4 regions of the Mesobacillus thioparans genome follow, and region 3 is predicted to be linked to each of the others. Evidence: predicted binding sites of a transcription regulator. Region 3 holds the regulator's gene; each other region holds the start of a gene.
What was found. The regulator Rex, encoded in region 3, represses fermentation and respiration genes when NADH is low (regulators of the CRP and FNR family bind a similar motif). The targets are predictions, from matches to a motif close to TTGTGAAATATTTCACAA.
Positions count from the first base shown of each region.

Region 1: ACNAZ4_RS08160 (cytochrome C) is a predicted target of Rex. The motif match lies at 2,621-2,638, and genes of this name have one in related genera.
Region 2: ACNAZ4_RS03355 (nitrate/nitrite transporter) is a predicted target of Rex. The motif match lies at 1,675-1,692, and genes of this name have one in related genera.
Region 4: pflB (formate C-acetyltransferase) is a predicted target of Rex. The motif match lies at 2,054-2,071, and genes of this name have one in related genera.

Region 1 covers NZ_CBCSFH010000003.1:211,642-216,441, reverse strand. The annotation lists gene ACNAZ4_RS08170 (hypothetical protein) at 1-118, opposite strand, end outside; gene nosZ (Sec-dependent nitrous-oxide reductase) at 209-2,080, opposite strand; gene ACNAZ4_RS08160 (cytochrome C) at 2,100-2,555, opposite strand; gene ACNAZ4_RS08155 (hypothetical protein) at 2,855-3,190, shown strand; gene bshB2 (bacillithiol biosynthesis deacetylase BshB2) at 3,215-3,880, opposite strand; gene ACNAZ4_RS08145 (YojF family protein) at 3,906-4,253, opposite strand; gene ACNAZ4_RS08140 (DUF2512 family protein) at 4,528-4,800, shown strand, end outside.
Region 2 covers NZ_CBCSFH010000001.1:654,020-658,819, reverse strand. The annotation lists gene ACNAZ4_RS03365 (TIGR04053 family radical SAM/SPASM domain-containing protein) at 1-636, shown strand, start outside; gene ACNAZ4_RS03360 (Crp/Fnr family transcriptional regulator) at 736-1,434, opposite strand; gene ACNAZ4_RS03355 (nitrate/nitrite transporter) at 1,768-3,267, shown strand; gene moaA (GTP 3',8-cyclase MoaA) at 3,513-4,529, shown strand; gene cls (cardiolipin synthase) at 4,677-4,800, shown strand, end outside.
Region 3 covers NZ_CBCSFH010000024.1:4,012-8,811, reverse strand. The annotation lists gene ACNAZ4_RS23165 (GNAT family N-acetyltransferase) at 128-655, opposite strand; gene ACNAZ4_RS23160 (CPBP family intramembrane glutamic endopeptidase) at 904-1,635, shown strand; gene ACNAZ4_RS23155 (YdiK family protein) at 1,639-1,839, shown strand; gene ACNAZ4_RS23150 (redox-sensing transcriptional repressor Rex) at 1,865-2,521, opposite strand; gene moaC (cyclic pyranopterin monophosphate synthase MoaC) at 2,548-3,042, opposite strand; gene ACNAZ4_RS23140 (ABC-F family ATP-binding cassette domain-containing protein) at 3,223-4,800, shown strand, end outside.
Region 4 covers NZ_CBCSFH010000011.1:91,918-96,717, forward strand. The annotation lists gene ACNAZ4_RS17255 (DHH family phosphoesterase) at 1-1,200, opposite strand; gene ACNAZ4_RS17260 (cupredoxin domain-containing protein) at 1,444-1,812, shown strand; gene pflB (formate C-acetyltransferase) at 2,158-4,383, shown strand; gene pflA (pyruvate formate-lyase-activating protein) at 4,459-4,800, shown strand, end outside.

The DNA.
Region 1 (4,800 bases), on a different contig from region 3:
GATATTGGGGAGCGAAAAATTCCATTCCCCACCATGGGAAAAATAATGAAGCGCCGATCAATGCAGCTGCTGCAGCAATCAATCCGGAGGAAAGGGTGGAGAGTTTTTTTCCGGCCAAGGGAATCACACCTTTCTATTTAATAGATTTAAAATATGTGAGGGTATCAACATTAGAGGCTGATACCCTTCACATGTTTTTGCGCAGGAATTATGGTTTTACAAGGAAGTAACCCGTCATTTCCTGATGCAGAGCTGAGCAGAAGTTTGTGCAATAAATCGGGAAGGTTCCTGCTTTATCGGCTGTGAATTCCACCGTATTCGTCTGTCCCGGCTGTACTTCAATATTCAAATCATAGCCATTGATGGCAAATCCGTGGGTGATGTCCTGGTCAAAGTCAATGTTTGTCAGGTGAATAAACACCTTATCTCCTTTTTTGACCTCAATCTGGTCAGGTCTTTCGGCTTTGGCATCAAAAATGAATTTTGAGCGCATGGCAATTCCGTATACATGGACTTCGTTGCCTTTCCGTTCGATTCGTGTTTCTTCCTGCTTATAAACAGCATCAGGATTCTTTTCGTCCTTAGGGTAGACGGTGATGGTCTTGATTTTATCTGCTTTGATCATTTGAGCGTAGTGCGGCTCTGGGTTTACCGGAGCAGACTGGATGATCTCCATCTTGTCTCCGCGCAGGTCGATCAGCTGCATGGATTCAGGATGGGAAGGGCCAACAGATAGGTAGCTGTCTTTGGCAATTTTATTTAAGGCGATGATGTACTTTCCATCAGGTGCGACGGTATCTCCTTCAGCGGCAACAGAATGTCCAGGAGAGTACTGTACAGGAACGCGATCCAGTGTTTCACCTGTCTTTGGATCCCATTTCACGATTTCAGATGAAATGAACATGGTTGTGTAAGCCATGCCTTTATCATCAAATTGTGTATGAAGAGGTCCTAGCGCATTTTCAGGGTTAACTTCTCTTTCCATCACAGATTCATACTTAATGATTGGAATACCATTTCGTTCTCCTGCGAAATCTTTACTTTCGATCGCTTTGAATGCTTTTTCAAAAGAGAAAACGGTCATCGATGGTGCTAATTTACCGGAGGCAATAAAGTGCTTGCCATCAGGAGTCACATCGACACCGTGCGGCGATTTTGCTACCGGAACCAGGTACATGCCGCCCTTATGTTTTTCAGGGAAAATCATTTTCTGGCCGGTCACTTCATCATATTTTCCATCCTTGACCATTTGCTCGAGCTCTTTCCAGTTGAACAGGACGATGAAGTCGCGGTCTGCCTGGGAAGCGTTAATCTCCAGGTTCGTCGTTGCTTCTTCTGTATTATAGGTGGTCATGACTGCCCAATCCTTGGACATCTTTTTCCCGGCATCAGATAAATCATAGGACCATGGCGGAAGAGCAACCTGGTAGGCAATATTCAATTTTTCATTTTTCTCATCAAAGGTGACTGCGGACATGACGCCGCGGTACTTTTCACTATAATCATCTAATGGTGCGTACTCTTTGCCAATCGGAACGGCGAAACGGGTTGGCAAGAACATGTATTCAGTGTTTTCTGTAACGAAGGCTGCGCAGTGCGGGCCGCTCGTATTTGGTACTTCGATGATATCTTTGACGGTGAACGTTTCAAGATTCATAACTGCTGCACGGCTGTTGCCTACATCCGTCGCAAACATGTATTTTCCATCATAATCGCCATTTGTTTCAGAAAAGGCCGGGTGATGAAGATCGCCCCATGAAAAGCCGCCCAGCATTTTTTTTGAATGATTATCAAAGCCGTAGCCTGTTGCTGAATCCGGGCTGAACACCGGCACTGTCCTGATATGTCTCATGGATGGAACGCCATAAATGAACATTTGGCCAGAGTGGCCGCCAGACGCGAACAGGTAGTACTCATCCTTTTCGCCAAAAGGCACATATACTTTTTCGGCATTCGTCTTGTTTTTGCTGCTATTTGCGATTGCTTCACTTGGATTTCCAGGAGAAAAATCAGCGAAGAAAACAGTCGCGGCCAGCAGACCGGTAGCAAGTCCCGAGGCAATTGGTATCCATTTTTTCATCAACCTTGCACCACCCTTTTTATTTTTTTGAAGCTTCCTCTAATAGTTTTACTACTTCTGCGATCTCTTGTTCTGTTAGTGGATTTCCACTAATAACACCTGACATCACTGCTGATGTCGGTTCCTTTAAGAACTGGTCAACCGGTTTACCGTGCTTTCCTTCAACATTTTCGAATGCCTTGGACAAATCCGGGCCAGTTGCACCGCCTTTCAGATTCAGGGAAGAAACGGAATGGCAGCCAAGGCAGCCCTTGGATTTTAAGATGTTTTCGTCAGCAGAAACGGTTTCAGCAACTGGCTTGTCATCCTTCTTCTCTTGTTTGTTGTCAGCCGCTGGCTTAGTATCCTCTTGTCCTTTGGCAGCGGTCTCATTGGTGGCGGTTTCATTACTGCCGCCAATAACAGCGAATGCAACATAACCGATTCCCAGGCCAAGCAGGGCACTTATGACAAAACTGATTAAAGCTTTTTGCATGGACTTCATAACCCCCTTCATTTAATGAATTCACTAACATCGTACATGGGGAGGAGGGGTGAAAAGTGTGATGCAGTTCACATTAAAAGTGGGGAATTGTGAAAGGAATATGAACAGGATGTGTCCATTTTATGAAGTGATAAAAAGCGGACGAGGCCTTTAAAATTTTTGCTGAGCCTGAAATACCGAAGAGAAGGGGATGAAAAATAAGTGAAAAAAAGGGTTTTTCAGAGGTTTGCGGAATTACTTTTATAGTGCATTGCCTGGCAACTCTAATCCATAAAGCAGGAAGTGATCGTTTGCTAAAAAAGAAAAAGTGGCTGATCCTTACGCTGGCTCCACTCCTACTAATCGCCGGTCTTTTTATCTACGATGCAAACTTAGACGTTTATACGACTAAGGCTGCCGGAACCCTCGTCTATAAAAATAATGAATATTACACAGGTTATGACACCTATAAAAAATACTATTTGAACGGCGAAAGAAAGTTTGAAATCGACAAATTGATAGGTAAGACAGATAGCAGCAAGTTTATAGGGTTTAAGGAGTCTGTGTGGAGCATCAAGGGTGAACCAGAGAATGAAGTGGTGTTCGTAAAAGGATTGATGATCGAAGGGGTATATGAAAAGAAATGAAAAAATCCACCTGCAACAGGTGGATTAAAATTTATAGGTCCAAAAGCGTTCATTATTCAGCCAGGCCATTGTCTGAGGATCCTTCTCCTTCAGCTTCTCAGCCATATTTTCAAGCATCAGCTGGGTCTGCGAGCGGTGGGCTCGAATCGCATCCAGTTTAACATCGGCTACAGCGCTGATGTTATGGACGACATCTGGTTCACCGAGCTCTTCTACACAGTTACGCGAGAATGCGACACAATGCAGCTTCGGTCTGTCTGCTTCAGGTATCTTTTCAACCGCGCGAACCACCGCTGCACCTGTTGCCTCATGGTCTGGGTGGACAGAGTAGCCAGGGTAGAATGTGATGACAAGCGAAGGGTTCAATTCTGATATCAGCGAGGACATCAGGTTTGTCAGCATATTTTCATCCTCGAATTCAATTGTCTTGTCACGGAACCCAAGCATTCGCAAATCGTTGATTCCCATAGCCCGTGCTGCTTCCTTTAATTCCTGCTCACGGATAGCAGAAAGGGTTTCACGGTTCGCGAATGGGGGATTCCCCATATTCCGTCCCATCTGGCCAAGTGTCAAACAAGCATACGTGACAGGCGTCCCCATATTGACATGTGATGCAATTGTCCCTGAAACACCAAATGCCTCATCATCAGGATGAGGGAACACGACAAGTACTTGCCTTTCTTTTTCCATCGTAAGATCTCTCCTTTCAGCCGGGTTATTCGAACGGCGTTTCACTTATTTCAAGGGCGACAGCAAGCTTTCCGGTAAAATCATGGCCTGCAAGCAGCAGCCTGCCTTTATCATCAATCTCAAAGTGGGTGATTCCTTCTGCGTAAACCCAGCCAAACGGAATCTTTAAACCAGCCCGGTATGGGCCTTCACCAGTAATCTTCGCACGTTCATAAGTGACCTTCGCATTTCGAATATATGCGCCTGATGAAAAGAATGACTCATCGTTATGGGAGGCATATGCCCCATTTGTTGTTTCCAAATGAATATAGACTTCTTTGTCTTTAAAACCGTCCAATGCTTCCTGGACATCTGACAAAATTACCGGATCCATTCTTGTTCCTCCTTCCCGGATTTCGATGTTTTCAATTTATAATAGCCGAAGCAGCAGCCTTCTATGTGTAAAATGAAAGATTCGCCTTTCGGTCTATCGACAAGTTTTCGCGGCTTCATCCTTCTGCTTTTGATTGCATCAATCTTTTTAAAATCGATTATATCTATATTACTAAAAAATCTTTCTTAAAGCGAAATGTACGCTCGGAGGTTTTTACAGTAAGTGTTTAATCAGGAAAGCAGATGGAAATAGTGAAGGGAAAAGGAGGGAGCATATGGAACACGCAAAAGCATTGCTGATTAAAGCGATCATGACATTCGCCATCTTGCTTCTGTTTTTGGGCAGTTATGCAGGGATAGGGGATATCCTGATCATCACCCTTGTCCTGGGGGCCATATCCTACCTGGCTGGAGATTTGTTTATTCTTCCAAAAACAAGCAATCTGACAGCTTCACTTGCCGATTTTGCCTTGTCGTTTCTCGTCATATGGGGATTGGGGCTGATGTTGTTTGAACAGGCCAATGGCTTGATTGGTGCATCACTTTTT
Region 2 (4,800 bases), on a different contig from region 3:
ATAGACTATTTAGATGAGATGGCAAAAATGGTAGAAGATTTGGATTGTGTGCTGTGGAGTGTTTTCTTCCTGGTACCGACAGGGCGAGGCCAGGAAAAAGACATGATATCTCCTGTAGAGCATGAGAAAGTGTTCCAGTGGCTCTATGATTTGAGCAAACGGGTGAAGTTCGACATTAAAACAACAGCTGCCCAGCACTATCGCCGGGTTGTCATACAGCAAAAAATGCGCGAGGCGAAGGACCATACAGATGAAATCAACTACTTGACGGCGCTGACAAACGAAGGCTTGACCGGTTCGATCGATGGTCTTGGCAGGGCACCAAAAGGCGTGAATGATGGAAATGGGTTTGTATTCATATCCCATACAGGCGATGTCTACCCGAGCGGTCTGCTTCCTGTCAAAGCGGGGAATGTAAGGGAACAGCCTCTTGCTGAAATTTACCGGGAGTCCCCTATATTCAAATCACTGCGGAATCCTGATGAATACAAAGGGAAATGCGGGGTTTGTGAGTTCAGGCATGTATGCGGCGGATCACGTTCAAGGGCATATGCAATGACAGGAGACTACCTGGAGAGCGAACCGTTCTGCGTGTATATACCGAAAGCGCTAAGAAAACAAAAGCAGGAAAGCTAACAAAAGCAGGGAAAAGGAATGAAAAAAAGCAGCTCCGCGACAAGCGGGCTGCCTCATTATAGAAAAGCGAGTGAAGCCCGGCTTCACTCGCTTTTTATGTTAATCGATTGAACAGAAAACCGCCGGACAATTTTCGCAGCCAATTTCCTTGCGCAAGTAATCTACATCATGGATCAGGATTTTCCCTTTTTTAATGGAAATGATCCCTTCACGCTTCAAGTCGTTGAGGATCCGGTTTGTACTTTCACGGGATGTGCCGCAGAAATTAGCCAGTTCCTGGTTTGTTAACGGCAGGTCAATCAGGATACCGGTATCTTTATGGATACCATAGCTGTTCGTCATCCTGATCAAAGTGGAAAACAGCGCACCCTTTTTCCCATTAAGCACTAAATCACGGAATTTGGTCTGTGTCTTACGGAAGTGGTCGCTCATCCATTTCATGAATTCAAATGCGAGGGATGGATTATGGAAAATCTCCTTCTCGATGACATCTTTTCGGATTGCCGCAATTTTTGCATCTTCAAGGATCAATGCGCTAAGGAGATATTTCGGAGCATCTGTAAACAAGGTCAATTCTCCGCATAGATCATTTTCCCCGCAAATCCTTAAGGCAAGTTCACGGCCATCCTGGGTGACTTTGCTTATCTGGACCTTACCGCCAAGAATCAAATAAAGCTCTTCTGCCTCCATGCCTTCCTGGAACAAGTATGTGCCCTTCTTAACTTTGAATGTCCGGTCCGCGAATTGGAGCAATTCTTTAATTTCTATTGAATGAGTCACTTTAGTTGTGTTTGGCATGGTCATCACCCTTTTTTAAAATTTAATCATCCGTGGCTTTTTGTTATTGAACCAATAATAACATGCGGATAGTGTTAACTTAATGACGCATAAGGAATTGTCAAAATCTCGTCACATTCTTCGTTTGTTTTGTTCACATTTTCGAAACAAAGTTACTCTAGCTATATTATATCGGTAAAAAAACGCAGTTGATTCTGATGTTTGAAGACAACTGTGACAGTTTATTGAACAAAGAAACAGGAGTGAAGTTCTTCACATCGAAATGACCTTGATTTTTTTACGATTTATATAATTAAGCAACAATCGTCAAAAAAACTAGAAGGGAGAAAAATCATGCGCACACAAAAAAAGCAACTGCCGCTTCAAACTCTTAGTCTTGTTGCCGGTTTTATGGTATGGGTCATATTATCCGCACTAATGCCGTTCATTAAAGAGGATTTGATGCTGACTGAGAACGAAATCGCGATGGTTACGGCCATCCCTGTCGTCCTTGGTTCGGTCTTGAGGATCCCTATTGGATACTGGACAAACAAATATGGGGCCCGAAAACTTTTTTCCATCAGCTTCGCATTCCTGCTGTTTCCGGTATATTTCATCAGTCTGGCAGATTCCTATATTGACCTGCTGATCGGCGGTTTGCTGGTCGGGGTAAGCGGGGCAATCTTTTCTGTCGGCGTAACCTCCCTACCGAAATATTATCCGAAAGAACGTCATGGATTCGTGAACGGGATTTACGGGGCCGGCAACCTGGGAACTGCAGTGACGACTTTTTCGGCACCGGTCATTGCATCACAGATTGGCTGGCAGTCGACAGTCAGGCTTTACATGGTGCTTTTGGCTGCATTTGCACTGCTGAACTTTTTTCTTGGTGACAAAAATGAACCGAAAGTTGCCACGCCCCTCGGGGAGCAAATCAAAAGTGTATACAGGAATCAGAAGCTCTGGGCATTGAGCCTGTTTTACTTCTTAACATTCGGATCATTTGTTGCCTTTACGATTTATCTGCCGAATTTTCTCGTGTCACATTTTGAGCTTGATAAGGTAGATGCCGGTATCAGGACCGCTGGATTCATTGCCCTTGCTACATTCTTCAGGCCGATTGGCGGCTGGCTGGGTGATAAATTCAACTCATTTGTCATCTTGATGGTTGTTTTTGCCGGCATGACCATTTCAGGTATTTTGCTTTCGTTCACGCCTTCCCTGACCCTTTATACAATTGGCTGCCTCGCAGTCGCGATCAGTGCGGGTGTCGGCAACGGCACAGTCTTCAAGCTTGTGCCGCTGTATTTTTCAAAACAAGCGGGGATCGTGAATGGAATCGTGTCTGCAATGGGTGGATTGGGAGGCTTCTTCCCGCCGCTTATGCTGGCCTTCCTGTTCAATCTGACCGGACATTATGCCATCGGTTTCATGGCGCTGTCACAGATTGCGCTTGCCAGCCTGATCATCGTCATCTGGATGTACTATCAGGAGAAATTGAGCCTTGCGAAAAATGTCATCGACCATACAGCAGAAGGAATCATGATTACGGATGTGAAGGGCATGATTGAAAAGGTAAATCAGGCTTTCACCACTGTAACTGGCTATAATGCTGAGGAAGTCATTGGGAAAAACCCGAGCGTCCTGCGTTCGGGAAAGCATGGGGATGCTTTTTACAAGGAAATGTGGAAATCTATTAATGAAACTGGATTCTGGCAGGGGGAAATCTGGAACAAAAAGAAGAACGGAGTCATTTATCCTGAAATGCTTACCATCAGTCCGGTAAAAAATGAGGCAGGAGAAATCAAGAACTTTGTCGGCATCTTCAGTGAGCTCCCTGCAAAAAACAAATAGACCTTATGAAGTCTGCATCAAACCCTTGATGCAGCCTTCTAATTTAGATAATATGACAACATAGTGACATTTCTCAATAAAAACACTATCCTGGCAGTTTTTATGTTGTAATATATATATAAGGGTAAAATCTACTATTCTAAATAGAGGACTATTGATGTTACTGTGAGAATATTAACAGTTAACAATATTTGTAGCTGTTACAATGTCAATAATCAAAACTTCTATAATTGGAGTTGACACAGATGGTAAAAGGCATAATTAAGGACAAATTAAATAGACCGCTCCGCGACTTGCGTATTTCGGTTATAGATCGCTGTAATTTCCGCTGTCAGTATTGCATGCCTGCCGAGATTTTCGGGCCTGACTTTGCATTTTTGCCTAAGAGTGAATTGCTGTCATATGAAGAAATTGAAAGAGTAGCAAAATTGTTCATTGAACTGGGTGTTGAGAAAATCAGGCTCACAGGCGGCGAGCCTCTGATGCGGAAAGACTTGCCGATCCTTGTCAAGAAGCTCAATCAGATTGAGGGACTTCAGGATATCGCTCTGACAACGAATGGCGTCATGCTGCCTAAGTACGCTGAAGAACTTTTTGCAGCAGGCTTGAAGCGCGTGAATATCAGCCTGGATAGTTTAAAGGATGAACTGTTCGGCGAAATCAATGGCCGAAATGTTGGAGTAGGGCCGGTACTTAAAGGTATCGAAGCGGCTAAAAAGGCTGGGTTGGGCGTTAAGATCAACATGGTCGTCAAGAAAGGCCTGAATGATTCTGAGATTCTTCCGATGGCAGAATTCTGTAAGAAGGAAGGCTTGGAGCTCCGTTATATCGAATACATGGATGTCGGAAGCACAAACGGCTGGAAAATGGATGACGTCATTACCAAAAAGCAGATCCATGGAATGCTCAGTCAGCACCACGAACTTGAACCAGTTGATCCTGATTATTATGGTGAGGTCGCTAAAAAGTACCGTTACACAGGTACGGATATCAATGTGGGCTTCATCTCTTCGGTTTCTGAGTCCTTCTGCTCCAGCTGTACAAGATCTCGGTTATCGGCGAATGGCCAGGTGTTCACGTGCCTCTTCAATGGCAATGGCCATGATATCCGTGACTTCATGCGTGCTGGTGCTAGTGATGAGGAACTTCGCGAACGAATCACGGATATCTGGAACCATCGAACGGACCGTTATTCGGATGAACGCACAGCCGAAACAGTCGCAAAGAGAAAGAAAATCGAAATGTCCTATATCGGCGGCTAAAGACTCCTTCGGGGGTCTTTTTCTGTTTCTCTAGCTTTTTATCATGGCTGGATCATCAGCTGCCCCTGTATTTTGGGTATACTATGTTTCCAACCAAAAGGTTTATGGGTATACATGAACTACGATAAAATTAGTTGGAGATGCCGGATGCTAAAAAGAAGAATTGAATTTATATTTGTATTTATTTTAATGGCGTGTCTTTATATTATCTTTTTCACTGGCTACGGCCAGGCAATTAAAATTGCGGCAATCGCAGTTTACTCCCTGATCC
Region 3 (4,800 bases):
AGTGCTAACACAATTTATATAATAAAGAATCTGGATTTTTTTTGCAAGCGTGAAGCTAAAATTTTTCATGAAAATTCTAACTGATTCTGCTGCTGTCGAATGCTGGGGAAACCTCCCGGAGACAGCGTCATGAATTGATTTGATAGAGGACATGCTTCTTAAGCGGACTGCCCTGATCTACTTTCGGATGGAGAAACGTTTTAACAGGCTTCATACCGATTTTTCTCATTACACTGATTGAAGGACGATTGATCTCAGCAGTAAAACTGACGACCTCATTAAAGCCCAGTTGCTTGAATCCATATTCCAGACAGGCTCTGGCACCTTCTGTTGCATACCCTTGGCCCCAGGCCTCTTTCTTTAGCCTCCAGCCAATCTCTATACACGGGGTGAAATCACCTTCGAAAGTTGCCATGTGAAACCCGAGGAATCCGATAAATTCTTTCGTGGCCTTCACTTCAACTGCATATAACCCAAAGCCGTATTCATTGAACTCGGCTAGCATATCCTGATAAAACCTCTCCGTTTCTGAGGAAGATAAGACACGAGGGAAATACTTCATCACATCCGGGTCTGCATTCATTTTGCAAAAGTGCTCTAAATCTGCGGCAGACCAATCGCGCAAAAGCAGTCGTGACGTTTCCAAATAAACCATTTGAACCTCCGATCATTTTTAAAGAGAAAATTTCACCTTAACAAGTATCTGGTATTCAGGAAATACTAAACCCGGACAACCACATTTTCATCCTGACCCTACAATTTGAACTTTCAAATCATTTACTAGTAGAATATAGAGAGTGCCTAGATAAGCAAAGCTGTCCCCGTATTTTATTTTACAGGCCAGCATATTATTACGTAAAATTTCAGAACATACATTACTGCATTATTAAGGAGTTTTTTCGATTGAAAAAAGAATACTGGTACGTCCTTATTGCCTATATTGTCATGCAGCTTTCAAGCCTTGTGGGGGTTCCAATCATTGCTTTCATCGGTGCCGCGATGGGAAAAAGCCTTGATGAAATGCAAACCCTCGCGATTCCATACTGGCTCGTGATCAGTTTTTCACTGACTCTCCTGATCATCCTGATGATTTTAAGGAAAGAACGAAACATACATGCAGATTTGCGCGAAGCATCTTCGCCGGCAAGCTCGGCGGCCTGGGCTTTCGCCGGGGTCTTTCTGGCCCTGTTCGCCCAGTCGATTGCTGGCAGCATCGAAAGCATGCTTGGAATTGAAATGGGCTCGGAGAATACACAGGAAATCATCAAGCTGATCGAAAGGTTCCCGGTCGTCATCCTCGTCAGCTCGATCATCGGTCCGATCCTGGAGGAAATCGTCTTCCGGAAGATCATCTTCGGCAGCCTGCAAAAGAAAATGAATTTCTTCTTTGCAGCCTTGATCAGTTCCGTCATCTTTGCACTGGCCCATATGGAGCCAGAGCATGTGATCCTCTACTCGGCGATGGGCTTTACCTTTGCCTTCCTGTATGTAAAAACAAAGCGGATCATCGTGCCGATCATCGCCCATGTTACAATGAATACAATGGTTGTCCTGCTTCAATCCGTATTCAGAGAAGACATAGAGAGAATGATAAGAGAAGCAGAGAAAATTCAAAGCTTTATTGGGGGATTTTAAGTCATGAAGCAATCGCCTATGTTCTCAGGCATTGTCTACATCTTGTTAGGCATCTTATTCACCTATTTCGCCATCCAGAATGTCAACGACTCAGGCTGGGGATTTTTCAGTTATTTGCTCGTCCTGCTCGCCACCTTCGACTTCGGCTCCGGCATCAGGATGATCCTGTTTCATTTCAAACTTAAACAAATGCAGAAAAAATAGCTCCTTCAAATGAAGGAGCCATTTTTTATTCTTCTGAGTCACTGTCAGTCGGATAATGCTTCAAGAAATAAATCAATGATTGCAATTCCACTGCCAGATCAATATGATGGATCCTGATAGAAGGCGGCACATTCAGCCTCGCTGGCGTGAAGTTCAGGATGCCCTTCACATTCGCCTGTACTAGTCTGTCCGTGATCGGCTGTGCCACCGCTGATGGCACCGTCAGGATCGCCACCTGGATGCCTTCCTCGACAACAACCTTATCAAGGTCATCCATGTGATAGACAGGCACATCGCCAATCTGCGTCCCTACCTTATCCTGGTCGACATCGAAGGCAATTTCAATTTTCGTATTATTATTTTTGGAAAAATTATAATTCAAAAACGCCGTTCCCAAATTACCGACACCAATCAGCGCAACCTTTGTGAGTTCATCCTGGTCGAGCGTCTTTCGGAAAAAAGTCAGCAGGTAATTCACATTATAGCCGTAACCCTTTTTACCCAAAGCCCCGAAATAGGAAAAGTCCCTTCTAATCGTAGCAGAATCCACTTTTACCGCTTCACTCAGCTCCGCGGATGATACCCTTTGCTTGCCTGAAGAATGCAAGTTCAATAAAAATCGGTAATACAGCGGCAAACGTTTTGCGGTTGCCTGCGGAATCTTCATAGCATCATTCGTCATTCTCCATCCTCCACCCGTTCGTATTTCTATTTTAGCTTCTCATCTCTCTTAAAATCGCCGTTTTTCCCGCCAGTCTTTTCCACGAGATAGGTCTTGCCGATCACCATGCCTTTGTCGACGGCCTTGCACATATCATAGACAGTCAGCGCGCATGCTGACGCTGCTGTTAACGCTTCCATTTCTACCCCTGTATTTCCTTTTGTTTTAACAGCTGCTGCGATATTTAATATATAGTCATTACCATTTTGCTCCCAATCAAACGAAAGGTCAATGCCTGTTAATGGAATCGGGTGGCACATCGGGATGATCTCGGATGTCTTCTTGGCCGCCATGATGCCAGCAACCTGCGCGACTGCCAGTACATCGCCTTTTTTTATTTTATTTTCAGTAATCCTTACATATATATCTTGATTAACGGTAATGCTTGAATGGGCGACTGCCGTACGGACCGTCTCAGGTTTTTCACTGACATCGACCATCTTCGCTCTTCCCTCTTCATTAAAATGCGTAAATTCTGCCATATTCAAGCTCCTTTCAACCAAATAATACACTATTTTCACAAACTTGTGTGTGAACTTTGTTTCTATCTTCACATATAGAGGGGAAATTTTTCATAGCTTGCTCCCTATAGCAGGCCGCACATATTGCCGAGCCCATAGGATTGGGTTACACTATCCCTAAGGCATTAGAGGTGAAAAATAATGATTCTATTACAAGTCAATCAGCTATCAAAATATTTTGCTGCTGATCTTATTTTATCGAATATCAAGTTTGAAATACAGACCAATGACCGTGTTGCATTGGTCGGCCGGAACGGTGCGGGAAAATCAACCCTGCTGAAAATCATTGCCGGTTTTGAATCCCATGATGGCGGCGAGATTATCCGCCCGAAAGGAACGACAATCGGATACCTTGCCCAGAATACAGGGCTGGAATCCGAGAAAAGCATCTGGGATGAAATGCTGGCGGTCTTTGACCATCTGCACAGCATGGAAAAAGAACTGCGCCGGCTTGAGGAAAAAATGTCCGATCCCGGCATCCTGTCGAATGAGTCGGAATATGAAAGAGTTTTGAAGGATTATGACGTTTTGCAGGTCCAGTTCAAGGAAAAAGGCGGTTACCAGTACGAAGCTGACATCCGTTCGGTCCTTCACGGCTTGAACTTCCAGTCTTTTGATTATTCCACAAAAATCTCCACTTTAAGCGGAGGACAGAAAACAAGGCTTGCCCTCGCCAAGCTGTTATTGACACGTCCTGATATTCTGATTCTCGACGAACCGACGAACCATCTGGACATTGACACACTTTCCTGGCTTGAGCAGTATCTCCAGGGCTACGACGGTGCGATTCTGATTGTTTCCCACGACCGTTACTTCCTGGATAAAGTTGTGAACCAAGTATACGAAATCTCCCGTCACCAGCTGATGAAGTTCCCCGGCAATTACAGCTCGTATTTGGAACAGAAGGCCGCAAATTACGAGCGCGACCTGAAGCTATACGAAAAGCAGCAGGATGAGATCTCCAAGCTGCAGGACTTTATCCAGCGGAACCTTGCCAGGGCTTCGACAACGAAACGGGCCCAGAGCCGCCGGAAACAGCTCGAGAAGATCGACCGGATGGACAGGCCGATGGGAGACGAAAAGTCTGCTTCCTTCAGCTTCCAGATCGAACGCCAGAGCGGGAATGACGTCCTGAAGGTGAACACATTGGCCGTTGGCTATCAGAATGAGATCGTTTCAGAAGATATCACTTTTAACCTATCCCGCGGCGACAGCACGGCACTGGTCGGTCCGAATGGAGTCGGCAAGTCGACCTTATTGAAGACCATTGTCGAAAAATTGCCATCGATTGCCGGAAATATCCAGTACGGCTCCAATGTCACAATAGGCTATTACGATCAGGAACAGGCAGAGTTGAGCTCGAATAAAAGGGTTTTAAATGAACTCTGGGACGAGTACCCGTTGAAATCGGAAAAGGAAATCCGCACGGTACTGGGAAACTTCCTTTTTTCAGGCGATGATGTGTTGAAAACCGTCTCAACCCTTAGCGGCGGTGAAAAAGCACGGTTGGCTCTGGCCAAGCTGATGCTGCAAAGTTCCAATTTCCTTATTCTGGATGAACCAACGAACCATCTGGACCTGGACAGCAAGGAAGTGCTTGAGAATGCCTTGATTGATTATCCAGGCACCATCCTGTTCGTATCTCACGACCGTTATTTTATCAACAGGATCGCTACTAAGGTCCTTGAGCTCGACCGCGGCGGGGCAACAGAATTCCTT
Region 4 (4,800 bases), on a different contig from region 3:
TCAGGAAAACAGACTTTGATTATAGACTATATTTTCAAGGTATCCAATATATACTTCATCCCTGGCAAGTGCTGCCCCATAATTCCTTTTCAAGAAACGTTCAGCTTCTGGGAAATCATTATACGGCCCCAGTTTTTCCTTCTGCTCTAGCTTTATAAAATAGCGGGTTCCATCCTTAAAGATGAAAAACAGGTCCCTATCCCTATTCTCATAGAGACAGCCATTTCTAGAATCCTTTATGTTATAGGTATTTTTGAATGCGTCCTGTTTGATCGGTTCAAGAGGAAACACCTGGTCAATATAACGTTTATAAGCCTCCCCATTCAATGTACATCCAGAAGCCTTCGCGTGTCCCCCGCCTCCAAATTTCCCAGCCAAAGCAGATACGTCCACATGATCATGAATCGTCCTGAAACTGATTTTCCTGCCTCCAACATTAAGGATCGCAATATAATCCAGCTGTGGAAACTCCTTCCCCAGTTCATTCCCCAGCTCAGAATGATAGGATTCGGCGTGGACGACGCCTCCAAACAATCCATCATGTTCCATTTGGATGATTTCCCTTTTCTTCCTCCTAATATAACGTTGGATTTTATCTTCTTCCATTTCCAGTAACTTCTGTTCAAATTCATCGAATTCAAACTCATCACCTGTTTGCAGCCTGGATATCATACGTTCTTCAAAATCTTCTATCGAAACCATGAAAAATAAATCATTAAGATTCTTCGCTTTGAAATTCTGATGAATATCCCACTCCCAAGTATCATACTGGCGCACCAGCTCAACAAACTCATCAAGTGCTCCTCTTTGAGCCAAGTGCTCGTTGCTTATCAGATACTCATACACTAACGAAGCAGCACTTGTAAGGGATCCCGATTCATCTTCCACTTTTACAAATCCCCAGCTATAGTCGTTAAAATGCAGTGCCGTTTTATGATGGTCAATCAGATTGGCCTTCCCTCCTTCTGACACGAAACGATTGATCCTTTCGGTAATTTCTTGGTTTACGGAAAGATCGGTTATGTATAGATGGTCTTCCTTTTTCATGCGCTCATTCATTCTCTCAAAGTATTTTTCCATCTGAAAATTCAATTCAGACACAGAATTATAGCGGATATCCGCTTTTTCCCCGAATGCAAGCCGGAATAAAATCCCGCATGCCACTCCATCCAAATCATTATGTGTAAATAAACGGTACATCATTTCCACCTTCACTTTCCCAAACTGTTTTCTCATAATAGCCTAGTTAATAGTCTGTTGTTGGGCAGATAATCTATTCAAAAGAAAATCCAAAAAAAAATTAGACAAGTTCAACATAGGGACGAGCATAGATATTTAAAGAGATCATAAGGAGGTGAAAACATGCATTTCTTTGTACTTAAAAGAAGGGCTTTATATTTAATTGGCCTCATTGTCTTCCTTGCCATCGTTGGCTCGATTTGGATGAACCTTAAGCCTGATGCCACTCCAGCGATTGGCGGACAGAATGAACAAATCAGGGAAATACACCTGGTGACAGGAGAATTCAAATCGAAAACCGATGACGGCAAAGAAATTGAAGCATACCGCTGGGACCCAGGTACCATTTTCGTGGAAAAAGGAGAAAAGGTCAGCCTGAAAATCCTTGGTGTGAACGGCAAAGAGCATCCTTTCATCATTGAAGGAACAGAAATCAAGGGAGTTGTCAAAAAAGGCGAGGAAACCGTTGTGCCTTTGCAATTTGACAAGGAAGGAACATACAGGATGATCTGTCTTACCCATCCTTCAGCAGAACACAATGGGCCGATGATAGCTTATATCGTGGTGGATTGAACTATATCCGAGAGCAGGGAGCCGATCCCTGTTCTTTCTTTTAATTGGAAGTTGCTTTCCCATTGAAAATAACAATTGACACAAAACATACAAATCACTACGAACACAGTGGAAACATTTCCTGTTAGCATTAAGTACATAAAGATTTTTATATAACAGACTTCTCAAAACAAAATATAATTATAGTACAGTTTTTTAAATACCCAAGAATAGAACCAAATAAACTCAATATTCATTTGCCTTGTTCATAATTTCACAAATATGTCACACTCATTCTGTTATATCCGTAGTATGATAATAGTGTGATAACTGTTATACAAACATCCACTTTAGAGGTGAACCAAAATGGAACAATGGAAAGGCTTTAAAAACGGCGCTTGGCAAGAAGAAATCAATGTACGCGATTTTATCCTGAATAATTTCTCTGAATATACCGGGGACTCAAGCTTCCTGGAGGCTGCCACAGAAGAAACACTCCAATTATGGCAGCAAGTAATGGAATTGACAAAGCAGGAGCGCGAAAACGGCGGGATTCTTGATATGGATACTAAAGTGGTATCCACCATCACTTCACATGGCCCTGGCTATCTTGACAAATCTAAAGAAAAGGTTGTAGGTTTCCAGACTGATCAGCCATTCAAACGCTCAATGCAGCCTTTTGGCGGAATTAGAATGGCTAAGGCCGCGTGCGAGGCATATGGTTATGAATTGGATAAAGAAGTAGAAAAGATTTTCACAGACTTCCGTAAAACACATAACCAGGGTGTTTTCGATGTCTATACAAAAGAAATGATCCAGGCCCGTAAAGCCGGCATCATTACTGGCTTGCCAGATGCTTATGGCCGCGGCCGGATCATCGGTGACTACCGTCGTGTAGCTCTTTATGGTGTCGACTTCCTGATGGAGCAAAAGAAGAAGGACCATGGAACGACAAGCAGCGTTATGACTGAGGACACTATGCGACTGAGAGAAGAAATCTCGGAGCAATATCGTTCATTGAATGAATTGAAGCAGCTTGCTCAGAGCTATGGCTATGATATTTCCAAACCAGCAACAAATGCTGCAGAAGCTTTCCAATGGGTCTACTTTGCATATCTTGCAGCAATAAAAGAACAGAATGGTGCAGCAATGAGCCTTGGACGCGTCGCGACCTTCCTGGATATCTATATTGAACGCGACCTTCAAGATGGAACCCTGACTGAACAAGAGGCACAGGAGCTTGTCGACCATTTCGTCATGAAACTCCGTCTTGTGAAATTCGCACGCACACCTGATTACAACGAGTTATTCAGCGGGGACCCTACCTGGGTGACAGAATCAATCGGGGGAATGGCTCATAGCGGGCAGTCACTTGTAACGAAAAACTCTTTCCGATTCCTTCACACTCTTGATAATCTTGGTCCTGCACCGGAGCCTAACCTGACCGTGTTATGGTCCCCTGCCCTGCCAGAGAACTTCAAGAGATACTGTGCTGAAATGTCCATTAAAACAAGTTCAATCCAGTATGAAAACGACGATTTAATGCGCTGTGAATATGGCGATGACTACGGAATCGCCTGCTGCGTGTCAGCGATGGAAATCGGCAAGCAGATGCAATTCTTCGGAGCACGTGCAAACCTGGCAAAAGCATTGCTATATGCTATCAATGGCGGTGTTGACGAAAAGCTGAAGGTCCAAGTGGCTCCAGCATTAAGCCCGATTACTTCCGATGTACTTGACTACAAAGAAGTAATGGCTAAATTCGATAATGTAATGGAATGGCTTGCCGGCCTTTACATCAACACTCTCAATGTCATTCACTATATGCATGATAAATACAGCTACGAACGGATTGAAATGGCGCTGCATGACACTGAAGTCCTTCGCACGATGGCAACTGGAATCGCAGGCTTAAGCGTAGTAGCGGATTCATTGAGCGCAATCAAGCATGCAAAGGTAAAAGTAATCCGTGACGAAAACGGCATTGCAGTTGATTTTGAAACTGAAGGCGACTTCCCTAAGTATGGAAACAATGATGATCGTGTTGACAGCATCGCAGTTGAACTCGTGAAAAACTTCATGACAAAACTGCGCAAGCATCCGACATATCGCAACTCTGTCCATACCATGTCGATCCTGACCATTACTTCAAACGTTGTTTATGGCAAGAAGACTGGCAACACACCAGATGGACGCCGCGCAGGCGAACCGTTCGCACCAGGTGCCAATCCAATGCACGGACGCGATACAAAGGGAACACTCGCTTCCCTTTCATCAGTAGCAAAACTGCCTTATAGCTACGCGCTGGATGGTATCTCTAACACTTTCTCCATTGTTCCTAAAGCACTTGGAAAAGATGAAGACAGCAGAACAAACAACCTTGTATCCATCCTTGACGGATATGCGATCAAGGATGGACATCACCTGAACGTCAACGTATTCAACAGGGAAACTCTATTAAATGCAATGGAGCACCCAGAAGAATACCCTCAGTTGACAATCCGTGTTTCTGGATACGCAGTGAACTTCATCAAGCTGACACGCGAACAGCAGATGGATGTCATTAACCGTACCTTCCATGAAACAATGTAAATAAGTTTGTGTACAGAACCAGGAGTTCCCTCCCCTGTGGCGGAAACTCCTGTTTTAAAGAAAGGGGAAATCATCATGAACGGAAACATTCATTCTATCGAAACCTTTGGAACTGTAGACGGGCCCGGAATCCGCTATGTTATCTTCACGCAGGGGTGCCTGCTGCGCTGCCAGTTTTGCCATAACGCAGATACGTGGGAAATTGGCACTGGCAAACAAATGTCTGTTTCCGAAATCATTGATGATTTGAAGTCTTATCTGCCTTTCATTGATGCTTCTGGTGGCGGAATCACAGTGAGCGGCGGTGAACCGCTCTTACAGATTTCTTTCATTACGGAACTCTTCAAAGAGTGCAAAAAGCTAGGAGTGCACACTACCATCGATTCTTCTGGAGGCTGTTACTCAACCGCTCCCCTT